Regions from separate parts of the Paenibacillus sp. SAFN-117 genome, predicted to be linked through region 1. Evidence: a T-box and tRNA genes for the amino acid it is inferred to sense, from the RefSeq annotation. Region 1 holds a T-box; the other holds one or more tRNA genes.

Region 1 (7,575 bases):
TCCATTCCGATTGTAACCCTAGCATTGACAGGCTGCAACATTATTCCAACTGGCATTTGGAGGGATTAGACGATTTTTGTCGAATGAATTAAACATGAAAATGAGAACCATTTTATCGATTACCGGATTATTCTTGCTTTTGATCACTGGAATCCGCTTAGCCTGGATGGGATTTCAGACGATTCCCGAGCATCCGCGAGCTGTACAAGGAATATTGGATTTGCGGGACTGGGATCTGCCATCGAATCATACCATTACCCTGAATGGAGAATGGGAATTCTACCCTCATAGACTGATCCAGCGGGACCCTGTCCAGACGAATCTGACTGAAGAGGACAAGGGGTTTCTTCAGGTGCCCGGAAATTGGATTATGTCTGAATCCGCGCAGACGCATCCGACGTTCGGGGCAGGATCCTACCGTCTGCGTATATTGGTTGAACCGGACAGCGTACAGCCCTTTGGCCTTCGAATCCCCGATATTCCTGCCTCTTCCGAGGTATTCGTCAATGGGCAATTGTTAGGTCAATCGGGATATCCGGCTCTGAGCAGCGATCAATATACAGGCAAGGAAATCCCGTATACCCTTTCCTTTACAACTGATAGGAACGAGATAGATATTGTCATACACGCCGCCAACTTCGATAATCTGCGAAATGGAGGGATAAGCCACCCTATCAAGTTCGGAACGGCGGCCGCCGTAAACAAGGAAACGATGATCTCTATCGGCCTGCAGTTAATGGTTTGCGCTATTTTGCTGATGCATGTTTTTTACAGCATTGTTTTATATTTCATAGCACAACAGCAGAAGGTTCTGATCTACTTCTCTTTTTTGATCGTGTTTGCCATTCTAACGATATTGGTCGCCGATGGCTGGTTTGGCTGCCGCTCAACTACGAATGGACTCAGAAGCTGCAAATCATCGTCTACCCGGGAGCGGCCATATTCCTGTTCGAATTTGTGAGCAGATTGTTGTCCGGCAAATCCGTCAAGCGAGTCTTACATTGGTACTCTATCGTATATGTTCTATTATTGTTATTTATTCTATGGGCACCGCCCGAATATGTTGAGATGGCCAAAACTCTGAGGGTCGTCTACCTGTTATTTGCTTTCCTGGCCGTACCGTTCCTGTCCCTTCGCAGTACGCTGCGGGGGAATAAAGATGCCTTGTTTCTGCTGCTGGGAACAACCGCTCTTATGGCCAACATCATCTGGGGTGTCTTCAAAAAATCAGACTGGTTGAATGTAGAATATTATCCTGTCGACATGATCCTGGCTTGCCTGGCCTTCGCTACCTACTGGTTCAGACGTTATTTCCGTACGGCCGCCAAGACGAAGCAGCTTGCCGAGAAGCTGCAGCGGGAGGATAAGCTGAAGGACGATTTTCTGGCGAACACCTCGCATGAATTGCGCAACCCGCTGCATGCGATTCTCAATATTGCTCAGGCGGTGCTGGACAGCAAGGCTTCAGCAGATGATAAAACGAGCAAAAATATGAACCTGCTTATGACCATAGGCCGCCGTATGTCGCTGCAGTTGAATGATCTGCTGGATCTGACCCGCCTGAAAGAAAACCGTGTCCGGCTGAACATAACCTCTCTTCGGGTACAGACGGTGGTATCGGGTGTGCTGGATATGCTTCGGTTCATGACCGAAGGCAAGCCGGTCCGTTTCGTCCATCGGATCCCGGATAACTTCCCGCCCGTAATGGCAGACGAGAACAGGCTCATTCAGATCTTGTTCAATCTGCTTCATAATGCGGTGAAATATACCCATGAAGGAACTATTACTATAGACGCTTCTATTAAGGAAGGGATGGCCCGGATCCGGGTCGAGGATACCGGCATAGGTATGGATGAGGAGACCCAAACAAGAATCTTCCAGCCTTACGAACAGGGTGATTCCAGCATCACCGCGATTGGAGGAGGAATCGGGCTGGGATTAAACATCTGCCAGCAATTGGTGGACCTGCACGGGGGAACGATCGAGGTCCACTCCGTCCCGGGACAGGGCTCCGTGTTCACCTTTACCCTGCCTTTGGCCGAGCCGGCAATTATACAGGAGGAGCCAGGCCTTCCTTCGGTTTCCCAAGCGGAAAGCGAAACGGCGGCCGCTTGTGCTGAAGAGCCATCCCGAGCTCTGAGCGAAAGCTCGTCTCGGGCGGCTCCCGGACCTGCTATCTCCCGAATCTCATCTGACGTGCCCAGGCTGCTGGCCGTAGATGATGATCCGGTCAATCTGAATATACTGGAGGCCATTCTGTCTTCCGAACCTTACGAAATAGTAACGGCAGCAAGCGCTCAGGAAGCCTTGGCCATGCTGGAAGCGGGAGAGTGGGATTTAATCATCTCGGACGTGATGATGCCGAAGATGTCGGGATACGAATTGACCCGCAAAGTCCGCGAGCGCTTCTCCCCCTGGGAGCTCCCTGTCCTGTTAGTGACCGCTCGCAATCAGTTGGAGGATATCCAGACCGGTTTCCTTGCCGGCGCCAACGATTATGTGACCAAACCGGCGGAGGCTGCCGAACTGAAAGCCCGGGTTTACGCTTTGACCGGGTTAAAGAGGTCCGTGCACGATCGGCTGCGTATGGAGGCGGCCTGGCTTCAGGCACAGATTAAGCCTCACTTTATGTTCAATACGCTGAACTCCTTGGTAGCTCTTAGCTACATTGATATGCCTAGAATGCGTACAATGCTGGAAGCATTCGGGGATTATTTACGCACGAGCTTTGACTTTCAGAACTCCGAGCGGCTGGTCCCTCTAGAGCATGAGCTTGGCCTCGTTCGCTCCTATCTGGCTATAGAGAAGGAACGGTTTGAGGATAGGCTGCAGGTTTCATGGGAGATTGACCATAATGTTGCACCGGTCATCCCCCCGCTATCTATTCAGCCTCTGGTGGAGAACGCGATTCGGCACGGTTTGAAGAAGCGGTCCGAAGGAGGGCTGCTTCGCATTCGGATAACCGATATGGGGGACCGGGTCGAAATATCCATTGAAGATAACGGGGTCGGTATTGAGAGTGAGCGTCTGCGGCATATTCTCGAGCCTTCGAGCGGCCGCTCGGGAATCGGCCTGTCTAATACGGACCGGCGTTTGAGGCAAATCTACGGCCAAGGACTGCAGATCGAAAGCATTGTCGGCCAGGGAACTATCGTTAGATTCATAGTCACGAAGTAGGGAACGTTCTTCGGGGGGCTTCCCGCTTGCCCCCTTCCCTTCCTTCTTCCGATGCCGCCTTTCCCCTTCCCGTTACCCCTTGCCCAGGCGGGCAATTTCCTCTTCTATTACAGCAGCATCAATTCTTGTAAACAGCACCTCCAATGACCGGATAATTGTGCCGGGGGCTATCTCCGTATATTGCCATCCCGCCTGCGAGATGGACAGAAAGTCCCTGATTCTCCGACAAGTAAAGGGCAAGAACGGCTCCAATACATTCGCCAGGTTCGCTATGATTTGCACGCATGTAAATAAAGTATCCGCGCAATGCCGGCGGTTTTCCTTAATTTGCACCCACGGCTTGCGTTCGTCGAAAAATTTGTTGGCTCCGCGGATGAAAGTGAAAATCATCTCCAGAGCATCCTTCAATTTGCCCGCTTCTATGGCTTGGCCCGCTTGGTTATACAGCTCCATGATCTCCGGCTTCTTGCTTATCTCCATAGTGCCAGCCGGAATACGTCCATCGAAGAATTGGACAATGAACTTAAGGCTTCGGTTTACAAAGTTGCCGAAAGCGCCCAGCAGCTCGCTGTTGTGGCTGTATATGAATTCCCTCCAGGAAAAATCCGCATCCCGGTTCTCCGGCCCATTAATCGTCAGAAAATATCGCAGCGAATCCGGTTCATACCGCTGAATCATGTCGGTCACCCATACCGCCCAATTCCGGCTGGTCGAGATCTTCTTCCCTTCCAGCGTTAAATATTCGCTCGAAATGATTCTGTCCGGCAAGTGCAGATGGCGCCCCACCCCTATAAGCAGGGCAGGAAGAATGAGTGTATGAAACGGAATGTTGTCCTTGCCATGAACATAATAGGCGATGGTCTTCTCCGACCAGTAGTTCTCCCAGCTCCGACCGGTTTCCTGCGCCCACCTCATGCTGGCTGACAGATATCCGCTGACTGCTTCGATCCAGACATATATTTTTTTATCGCTGTCTCCTTCAAGAGGAACATCTACTCCCCAGGTTAAATTTCGGGTCGCCGCCCGGTCATGAAGTCCTTCGTCCAAATATCTTCGAGTCAATTGAACCGCGTTGTCCCTCCATCCGGTCGCCTCGCCTAGGTATTCCTCCAGCTTCTGTTGAAATTTGGACAGAGCCAGAAAATAATGATCGTCCTGTCTAGTAATAGGGGGGCTCCCGCACAGCTTGCACTTTTTATGAAGCAAATCGCCGGGGTCCAGCAGATTAGAGCAATAATCGCATTGATCTCCGCGGGCCTGCTGGCCGCAATGAGGGCACTGTCCCTCTACATAGCGGTCCGGCAAAAAACGGGAGCAGGCTTCGCAATAGGTTTGCTCAATCGCCTTTTTGTAAATATATCCATTGTCCAATAGTTGGAGAAACAGCTGCTGGACGAGGTGATGGTGGAACGGTTCATCCGTCCGGGTATATAGATCATAAGAAAAGCCAAGTTTCCGGAAGCAGTCGGCAAACTCGTTATGATAACGCTCCGCAATGACTTCGGGGGAAACCCCCTCCTGGTTAGCCCGGATCGATATGGGTGTTCCGTGACAGTCACTGCCGGAGACATAGAGCACCTCCTCCCCTCTTAGACGGTAATAGCGCGCCAGTATTTCGCCCGGCAATAAGCTTGCAATATGTCCCAAATGCAGCGACCCGTTAGCATACGGCCAAGCGCCCCCAATAAAAACACTCATGATCATGACCTCCAGTATATTGAAATATTGTAGTAACCCCACAAAAAAACTCCCGTCCCCTAATAAGGGACGAGAGCCTATATCTCACGTGTTACCACCCGCATTCATCCATACTTCACAGCATGGACCTCTTCAGGTACGGCACTTAGGTGCGTATACCCTAGCACTATAACGGGCGCTCCCGGTGCAGCCTACTGCCGGATGGGTTCGATGCACAGCTCAGAGACCATATTCGCCGGATGCTTCTTTGCTCCTTCTCAGCTGCCGGAGCTCTCTGTTCAAAGAAGTGGGTCCAACTACTCTTTCTCTTCAACGCTTTTTTTCGAATATTCTTAATATTATATGTCATTATATTTCTTATAATCCCATTATGCAATCCCAAATCGCTTCTATTGACACAACCGCCAATTTTGGATATCATCTTGGCTATGATTCCTATATTTCTAATCGGAATAATAAGATTTATAAACTTTTTGTCAGGAGGAATTAATGATGAGCACCATCAAAGCTTCACTCTCCAAGTCGATACTAGCCGCCTCCCTTTCCTTGGCTGTACTGTTTGCCGCCCCGGGACAGCAGGCTCACGGCGAGGCTGTATCGCAAGCGCAGGTTTCCCAGCTATCTATCCATAGCCCGCAGGAAAATTATGCTCTCTTTCTCAAGGAAAAATTCCAGATCGAAATAGGCGATTCCATCACTAAAGGGGACTTCATTCAAGCTGTCGCCCAAGCTCTGAATATCCGGCCCTCGGAGAACGCGCCGCTTCCTTTCACCGATCTCGATGCCGCTAATCCTGCCTATGCTGCCTCGGTGGCGCTTCATGAACAAGGCATCCTGACCGCTTCCGAGGTCCATGCGGACCGCAGACTCGATGTTCTCCAGGCCGCCTTCATCGCGGTCAAAGCGGCAGGATTGAAGGAGCTGGCCTATACCTATCCCAATGATAAAGTAGAGGCAGCCCTCTCCAAGCTGGGGTTAAATCCGGCCGCCTTCGATTTCTCGGCCGCACAAGAAATTGCCGCAGCCGTTGACAATGGACTCATTGCTCCCGCTTATTACGGAATTTTCTCCGGCAATCCTCCGGCGACCAAAGCTTTTACGGAAGAACTGCTGGGGAAAGTTTTGGCTCTGAAGGGCCAATATAAGCATTACCTCGGAGAAGTGAACGACCCGGATATTTACGGCAAGCTTGCACAAGCATATCGGACTTCGGATATTATCGAAGCCCCGGCACTGCAGCAAATCGTCAACAACGCTCTGGAGAACGGGCTCGTTACAGGCTATAATCTTAAGGATTCGCGCTTCGATCCGAACTTCATTGATTCCCTGTCCCTTACATACGGGCATTCGAATATCGAGCATGCCCTCCAGCTTGTAGGGCTGCTCCGCAGCGAAGGGCTGAATGCCAAGGTTCAGCTGGAACCGAAAACTTCCGCATTCATTCACTTGGCTGAATGGGGGAAGCCCGAGGAATCCGAGACGAATAAGCTGACTCAAATCGCTAACGGAAACTATATCTTCTCCGTCAAGGAATACGATCTATCGCTCGAATTCGAGAACGCAGGGGACAAGGAACGTTTCCAATCCGTTATTCTGCAGTACGCCAAGAAGAATAGCGAAGACCAAACCGGTTTAATCGTCCATTCATGGTGGCAGCCGTTATACTATTCCTTGACGGAAATAGACGACTACGAAATTATTGCGAATAACAAAATTGTAGACGGACATTACTACGCCCAATCCTTTACTTTACAGGAAGATTCCGAGTCGATCGCGGAAGGCTTCCGGAAGTTGTCACCGGACATAGAGGTCATCAACTACACCTTCTGGGTAGATAAACCGTTCTACCATTATCTGACGGGAGAGGACTTCAAGTAAGCATCCACAGGTGCTCTCCGGAGCATCGATAAATTTAAACTATCGTGTCCTTCCAACGCCGCACTCCTTAATTTAAGGAATGCGGCTTTTTTTCTTAATTGCTGCCAAGGAAACCTACCCATCCCTTACGCATGAAGGTCGCATTCAGATCCGTAAGGACGTCGCAAAGACGAGCAAAAGTGCATTAAAATCGTGCCTTTTTCAAAAAAGAAGGCGAAAGACGATCAAATGTGCAGGTCTTTTTGACAAAATGGGGAGATTTCGCAAAAATCGCTCCAAAGACCTGCATTATCGCTTTAGAATCAGGCATTGCGTGGCTTTTTCTAAAAAAGACATGCCGTTTTGCTTGTCTTTTGCACTCATTTTTATATCGGATATCTACGTTTTTTTCCTCCTTCGGCCGATATATAACGATAGAAGGTTTATTCATAGCCAGTATAGGGCGTATCCGTTCTTATAACGGAAGCAGCTGATAACGGTGGTTTCCCAGCAAATCGCCAAGGAAGTTTATGAGGAAAGAAGGTATAGATCCCTTATGAGAAAGAATCGAAAGTCGTGGATCGGGAAGGTGCTGCTGTGCTCCGCTCTTCTGTTGTCTCCGTTGGCGGCCGGCGCCCCTGTTCCGACAGCCCATGCCGATACCAACAACAATTACAGCTTGTCCCTGGCCAATCTGGTCCTGGAAAATTATTCGCTTTCTCCCGTATTTACGCCGTTAAATGTATTTTATACCGCGGATGTGCCCTACCATAAAACTTCTATCCGGGTCACTCCTACCGCCATGGATAAGAATGCAACGATTCAAATAAACGGAACTCCGAT
Region 2 (7,575 bases), on a different contig from region 1:
CTATGTCGTATCGAAAATCCCGCGCTGGCCTTTCGATAAATTTACCGGCGCCAACCGGAAGCTGGGAACACAGATGAAAGCTACCGGGGAAGTGATGGCCATCGGCCGGACCTTCGAGGAATCGATTCATAAGGCCGTTCGTTCGCTGGAAATCGGTGCTCACCGTCTGTATTTGAAGGAAACCGAGCTGGTGGATGGGGAAACGCTGGAGGAGCGTTTGAAGAAGCCTGACGATGAGCGCATTTTCTTGATTGCCGAAGCGTTCCGCAGAGGGTATACGGTAGAAAAAATTCAGGATCTGACGAAGATCGACTGGTGGTTCCTGACGAAGCTTGAAGGTCTTATCCGCTTCGAGCACCAGCTGCAGCAGCCGGAACTGACCCCGGAGCTTCTGCTGGAAGCCAAGCGCAAAGGCTTCACTGACCGGGCGATTGCGGAAATCCGCCGCTCTGCGAACGTTCAGTTCGACCATATCATGGAGGCCGACATTCGCGCTTATCGCTTGCAGAACGGAATCAAGCCGGTCTACAAAATGGTCGATACTTGCGCAGCAGAGTTCGAAGCAACCTCTCCGTATTATTACTCGACCTATGAAATGGAGGACGAGGTTCAGGAATCCTCCAAGGATAAAGTCGTTGTGCTCGGTTCTGGTCCGATCCGGATCGGCCAGGGGATTGAATTCGACTATTCCACCGTGCACGCGGTCTGGGCCATCCAGGAGGCCGGCTATGAAGCGGTCATTATTAACAACAATCCGGAGACTGTCTCCACCGATTTCAATACGTCTGACCGCCTGTATTTCGAGCCGCTCTTCTTTGAAGATGTGATGAATGTCATTGAGAGAGAGAAGCCGATTGGCGTTATCGTTCAGTTCGGTGGACAAACGGCAATTAATCTGGCTGCTCCGCTGGCCAAGGCCGGCGTACGGATTTTGGGAACCGACCTGGAGCATATCGATGCCGCCGAAGACCGGAAGAAGTTCGAAGCTCTGCTTCGCAAGCTGAACATTGCCCAACCTCCGGGAGGAACCGTGACTTCGGTGGATGAAGCGGTGGGTACGGCTGCGAAATTCGGTTACCCGGTTCTTGTCCGCCCCTCTTATGTACTGGGCGGCCGGGCTATGGAAATAGTTTATTCCGATGCGGAATTGCTTAACTATATGGAATATGCCGTGAAGATCAATCCGGAGCATCCGGTTCTGATCGACCGCTACATGCTCGGCAAAGAAGTGGAAGTCGATGCGATTTGCGACAAGGAAACCGTCCTGATTCCAGGAATTATGGAGCACGTCGAGAGAGCCGGGGTCCATTCCGGAGACTCGATCGCGGTTTATCCTCCGCAGTCGCTTTCGGAAGAGATCAAGCAACAGATTGTTGAAATAACGACCAAAGTGGCCAAAGAGCTTGAAGTCGTCGGCCTGGTCAACATTCAATTTGTCATCTATCAAGAGCAGGTTTATATTATCGAAGTAAATCCCCGCTCCTCCCGTACCGTGCCTTTCTTGAGCAAGGTAACCGGAATTCCGATGGCCAATGTAGCGACCCAGTTGATTATGGGCAAGAAGCTGAAGGAAATTGGTTACGAAGGCGGATTGTGGAAAGAGGACGATCAGGTGTCGGTCAAAGTTCCTGTCTTCTCCTTCGCGAAGCTGAGAAGAGTCGATACCACGCTCGGTCCGGAGATGAAATCTACGGGAGAAGTTATGGGGCGTGACGCCAGCTTTGCCAAAGCGCTGTACAAAGGGCTGATTGCTTCGGGAATGAAGATTCCGACAACCGGATCGATTATTGCGACGGTTGCCGACAAAGACAAGGATGAGGCTATAGAAATTTTGCGCGGCTTCCATGATCTCGGTTATAAAATTGTAGCGACCGGAGGCACCGCTAAAGCTCTATCGGCTGCCGGTCTGAAAGTGGATCACGTGAGGAAGCTGAGCGAAGGCTCGCCTAATATTCTGGACCGGATTCGCAATGGGGAAGCTCAATTTGTCGTGAATACTCTGACCAAAGGCAAGACCCCGGAGCGCGACGGCTTCCGCATCCGCCGCGAAGCGGTAGAGAACGGAATTGTCTGCATGACCTCCTTGGATACGGTTAGAGCGCTGCTTGGCATGCTGCAGACGATTAACTTCTCCTCTAGTCCGATGCCTGCGAACAAAGCACTTCGCTAGAGCCAGATTAAGTAAGAACTATCCGAAGAAGGACTTTAAGGAGGCTTTGCTGTGGGCTTACAAACGGAAGTGGCGGGTAAGATCATGGTCGCTCTCGATTATCCCTCTGAGCAAGAGGCCAATGAACTGCTTCAAAGCTTGCAGGGAATTCCTTGCTACATGAAAGTGGGCATGCAGCTGTTCTATGCGGCTGGACCAAAATTTGTCGAGAGGTTGAAGGAGGAAGGCTATAAGGTCTTCCTCGACCTCAAGCTTCATGATATCCCTAATACCGTTAAAGGAGCTGCTGCGAGCATTTCGCGGCTTGGGGTGGATATGTTTAATGTCCATGCCGCGGGTGGCACCAGGATGATGGAGGCTGCTCTGGAAGGCGCTGAAATGGCTTCCGCAGGGGCGCGTCCGGTTGTTATCGCGGTCACTCAGTTGACGAGTACGAATGAACGGATGCTGAAGGAAGAGCTCGGAATCGGCGCTACGATGGAAGAGACGGTGGTGCGTTATGCCCGGCTGGCCGGGAAGGCCGGCCTGGATGGTGTCGTAGCTTCCCCATTGGAGGTCGTCCGTATCAAGGAAGCGATGGGGAAACCGTTTCTGACCATCACCCCGGGAATTCGTCCACGCCATGCGGCTGCAGGGGATCAATCGAGAGTGATGACTCCGGCAGAAGCTTTAAACACGGGAACGGATTATATGGTCATCGGCCGCCCTATTACGGCCCAGGCTGATCCGCGGCAAGCCCTTGAATCTATTATTGAGGAGTTGATTTAGATGAATTCAACGACCCACAATTTGCCTCGGGAGATTGCAGAGGCTCTGCTTCAGATCGGTGCTGTTGCGCTTAGCCCGAATGAGCCCTTTACCTGGAGCTCCGGATGGCTCTCGCCTATCTATTGCGATAACCGGCTGACTATGTCCTATCCGAATATCCGCAATAAAGTGGCGGAAGGCTTTGCTGCGATTATTCGAGAGCAATATCCCGAGGTGGAGATTATCGCGGGCACGGCTACCGGAGGAATCGCCCATGCCGCTTGGGTGGCGGATAAACTGAACTTGCCTATGGTGTATGTGCGCAGCAGCGCCAAAGGCCATGGCAAGCAGAAGCAGGTGGAAGGGGTCCTCAACCCGGGCAGCAAAGTCGTCGTCATCGAGGATCTGATCTCAACAGGGGGAAGCTCGCTTAAAGCAGCTTTGGCCGTTAGAGAAGCCGGAGGAGATGTGCTCTCGGTGCTGTCCATCTTTACTTATCAGTTCAAAGAAGCGCAGGATGCCTTTGCCGCAGAGAAGATTGCAATGAACTCGCTCTCCAATTACACGGCGTTGCTGGAGGCTGCGGTCGAACTCGGAAAAATTAAAGAAGAGGATTTGGCGCTTCTCCAATCATGGAGAGAGAACCCGGCTGCTTTCGGCAAGGATGGAGCCAATTAGGAACGGACGGGCCGAAGTTTAAACGGCAAGAGATTCACATAGAAGCTGAATAACAAAAAGTCTTGATTTCAACCACGCGTCACTTGACAAATGCCAGGCCTGTACCGGGAAATTGCCTCCGGACAGGCCTATTTGGTATTTGGAGGCCAATCCTCAAATGAAAACCAGGGGACATAAGAATGAAGAAAGAGCATTGAAAGAAATTAAGCAAAATTTTATTCAAATCTGTGAAGAATGCCGCATTATATAAATAACGGGTGCATTTTAAAGGTAAATTGCAAAGGTAGCTATTAAAGACATGCAAGCTTCCCATACGGAATAAAGAAGGAAGAATCGATCATTTAAGGTTTACTTTGGGAAATATCAGTATAGGTTGAAGATGCATAAATAAGCGGGTATAAACAAAATCGGGAGGGTGTCAGGCTAAGGCGGGAGCAAGAGATAATGTCTATCAGCCTCTCCCTGCACCGGCGCAGCTAATTACCAGCTTTGACTTCGCCCTGATGTGCAGGGAACGGCAAGGCCAGGGTACGAAACATCCGGGTCTCGTCATGTGTGTGCCTGTAACCGTTTATAAGAGAGGCTGTTTTCATTTTGGAGGGGTATCTTGACTAGAACATTCACGAGTTAGGCTTTGCATGGAACTAAAGCCTTCTCTATTTTTGGAGCAGGAACGTTTGATAGACTGTCCAGGCTTGGTTGTCCGTCTGGTAGAGCAGGTGAAAGCGGTCAACCAGGAATTCCAGTCCGACATCCACTAATCGGACACTAGAGAGAACATCGTGAAATTCCTCGTTGCCCAGTTTTTGACCGATGGTCAAATGTGGAGTATAACGGTAAGCTTTCTGCGGTTCTTCCAACGGTCCCTGACAAATTTCCTCGTGTAAGCGGATGAACGGGTCCGCATCCTCCAAGGCCAAGTAAATGACATTGCTGACCGGAAGGAAGGATGAAAACCGGTTGACCTTGGCGGTAAAGGCCGGCAGGCGTTGGGATGCTTCGTTGAGCAGGGTTATCGCTTCTTCCAATTGGCGGTCGTCCCAGTCCTCCGCCTCGCGGATGGTAAAATGAGGCTGAATCAAGCGATAATGAGGATCATAGCGTTTGCGATAGCTGTTGGCAAAATCTTGAACTTCCTTGCCCGGAAAAACGACGATTCCGTATTTCATGGAAAATAACCTCCTTTCCCCTCTTGCTTTTGTTAGTGAGCTATTATAACGTATTCTTTAATTATTCTAACATCTAATGCCGCACTTAGCCAAGATTGATAAAACAACGAAAATAAGGTGATGAATATGATTCGCAAAGTTCACAGCAACGAGGTCAAGCAAGCCGTCGTGCAAAAATTAGAGGAGCGCGGCGTAACCACTGAAGAAATTGCCGAAATTGTCTATGAGATGCAAGCTCCTTATAATCAAGGACTTCAGCTCAGTGATTGTATAGACAGCGTGCATGCCGTTCTGAAAAAAAGAGAGGTTCAGCATGCGCTTCTCGTTGGCATCGAACTGGATATGTTGGCCGAGCAGAATAAATTGTCCGAGCCGCTGCAGTCGTTGGTGGAGTCGGATGAAGGATTGTTCGGCTGCGATGAAACTTTGGCTCTCGGGTCTGTGCTGGGCTACGGAAGTATAGCGGTGACCACCTTCGGACATCTGGATAAGCATAAGATCGGGGTTATCAAACGCCTGGATACCAAGAGAGGCCACGGCATTCATACGTTCCTGGACGATTTGATCGCCAGTATTGCCGCTTCCGCATCCAGCCGGATCGCCCATAGATTAAGAGATTTGGAGGAGCAGGAAGCCGAGATTGCGGCAGATAGCGAAGCCGGCGAGAGCGCAGATCAGGCTTAGTTAAGTTTCCCCTATTGAAATGATTTTATCCACCTCTGTCCCGGGCAGCAATAAAAAGCGGCTTAAAGGGATAAGCTAGCAATAAAAGAAGTTCGCAGGACAGGGGTGCTTTACTCGTGAAATGGATTTATTGGTCTAAACTTTATGAAAGCAAATTTCAAGCCGGCTGCCTCGCCAAGAGGATGGAGGAGGACTGGTGGTTATACGGATACGACTGCCCGCAGGCGGTGGAAGTATACCGTTCGAAGAAGGGCCGGTTTGGAGTTCGCTATATATTGCCTCATTAAGGCTAGTTTAGATATGTAAGAGATTAGGTTTTGGACCGCATTGTCACTTGGGGTTAGCCAAAAGACCTCCTTTAAAAAGGGTTTTTCATCTTCGAAAAATGCGTTAGAAGGTTTTTATAATTTACCTCTTGACACTAATGGTGCAAATGGTGTATATTTATTTTTGTCGCTGATTAAATAGTCTAGCCAATTAACGCGGGGTGGAGCAGTCCGGTAGCTCGTCGGGCTCATAACCCGAAGGTCGCAGGTTCAAATCCTGCCCCCGCAACCAAATTTCAAATTCAAAAGTTCCGGGCCTTTAGCTCAGTTGGTTAGAGCGATCGGCTCATAACCGATTGGTCGGGGGTTCGAGTCCCTCAGGGCCCACCATGATTATGACAGGCTGTTTCTATGCCGGGGTGGCGGAATTGGCAGACGCACAGGACTTAAAATCCTGCGATAGGTTGCTATCGTACCGGTTCGAGTCCGGTCCTCGGCACCAAACCAGTGCATTGAAGTGTCGGACTCTTGTGTTACGAGTTCAACCTGAAACTCCAGGTTTCCCAGACAGATAGGTCGAAGGAAACGGCAGGAGTTTTTTTATTTATAAAAAAATTTGGGATATAGTAAAAGTCCTCCCCATATGGGTGAAGGACTTTTTTTGGTACAATAATAGGTTTATTCGTTTAGCTCCGGGTTAATGGCCCGGTGTATCTTTTACTGTTTCGCCTGAGCCTCAGCGGATGTGGAAGAGGACTCTCCCGGGAAAGCCGGCGATGAAACCCCCGAGCTGAGATTTGGCTCAATTACGACCGTATAGCGGCTGTCTACATAGGTTTCCGCTTTCGCTTCCGTCATGACTTGAGCATACATGTGGCCCGGTATCGGCTCATGCAGCGTGTAATAAAGCGTGGCTTGCTCGTCTTGAAATTCAATCCGGTCGATGGTCACGCGATAACCGCTGTTGCCTTTCATTCCCCAGGTTACTGTTGCTTTATTAATTTGGTCGTTCACTTTTTCCATAATTAATTCCACTTCGGAATTTTGAGCCGGAGGCTCAGGGCTATGCTCTTTATTTGCCTTTACGAATTTCCTGGCTGCATGAATCATGCGGCTTGCTTCCGAACGGGTAATCTCATCTTTGGGACGGAAAAGCCCGTCGGCATTCGTTTCGGCAATGTTGGAGATCAACAGACGTTGGATGCTGGTCATATATTCCTTGTCGACCTGCTCTTCATCTGCAAAGGACATATAGATTTCAATAAAGGCATAATCACCTGTCAATTCCACCGCTTTGTACAGAAGATCGGCGAATTGCTCACGGGTCAACCGTTGCTCCGGATCCAGATCCTTAGCTAGAGGAAGTCCATTAAGCTGAGCGATCATTAACGAAGCGGCATACCATGCATCATCAGGGACCTGACTGAAATAATCGCTAGCCTTCGGTTCCTTAATAAACTTGATCTCATCGATGTTCAGGTCCAATGCATTGACGATCAGATGAACGCCCTGTGCATAGTTCAATTTGCCTTTCGGCATAAATTCCGTCTCAGAAATTCCGCTAATAATCCCGTCTTGATGTAAAGCACGGATTTCGGCTTCGGAGGGATCCTGGGAAATATCCGAGAACGCCCATGCAGCCGGCGCAATGATCAGGACGAACACCATAAGTAAAGTCAAAGCTATTCCTCGCTTATTCTTCATTCCTATCACCTCCTTATCCCCTAAGACGGGCATTCACTGGAAAAGGTTGCATGTTGAATTTTTTTTTTTTTTTTTTTTTTTTTTTTTTTTTTCTACGACTGACCAATTAACATACAATACTTATTTTCTGTTTCCTTGAGGTACTTTGCAGGATTCC

Evidence for each region. A T-box is a leader RNA that pairs with one kind of tRNA and senses whether it is charged. The one in region 1 lies ahead of metG (methionine--tRNA ligase), so its partner is inferred to be a tRNA-Met.
Region 2: it encodes a tRNA-Met, which carries the amino acid that the T-box ahead of metG (methionine--tRNA ligase) is inferred to sense. The anticodon was not compared.

The regions. Positions count from the first base shown of each region.
Region 1 is NZ_JBQCLK010000016.1:89,883-97,457, reverse strand. It holds gene ACTHRH_RS12450 (hypothetical protein) at 77-961, shown strand; gene ACTHRH_RS12445 (ATP-binding protein) at 856-3,177, shown strand; gene metG (methionine--tRNA ligase) at 3,250-4,875, opposite strand; T-box leader at 4,938-5,197, opposite strand; gene ACTHRH_RS12435 (hypothetical protein) at 5,368-6,753, shown strand; gene ACTHRH_RS12430 (cadherin-like beta sandwich domain-containing protein) at 7,289-7,575, shown strand, end outside.
Region 2 is NZ_JBQCLK010000001.1:13-7,587, reverse strand. It holds gene carB (carbamoyl-phosphate synthase large subunit) at 1-2,170, shown strand, start outside; gene pyrF (orotidine-5'-phosphate decarboxylase) at 2,255-2,938, shown strand; gene pyrE (orotate phosphoribosyltransferase) at 2,939-3,595, shown strand; gene ACTHRH_RS00035 (2'-5' RNA ligase family protein) at 4,252-4,764, opposite strand; gene ACTHRH_RS00030 (phosphatidylglycerophosphatase A family protein) at 4,891-5,448, shown strand; gene ACTHRH_RS00025 (hypothetical protein) at 5,565-5,735, shown strand; tRNA gene ACTHRH_RS00020 (tRNA-Met) at 5,930-6,006, shown strand; tRNA gene ACTHRH_RS00015 (tRNA-Ile) at 6,028-6,104, shown strand; tRNA gene ACTHRH_RS00010 (tRNA-Leu) at 6,128-6,216, shown strand; gene ACTHRH_RS00005 (S-layer homology domain-containing protein) at 6,432-7,418, opposite strand.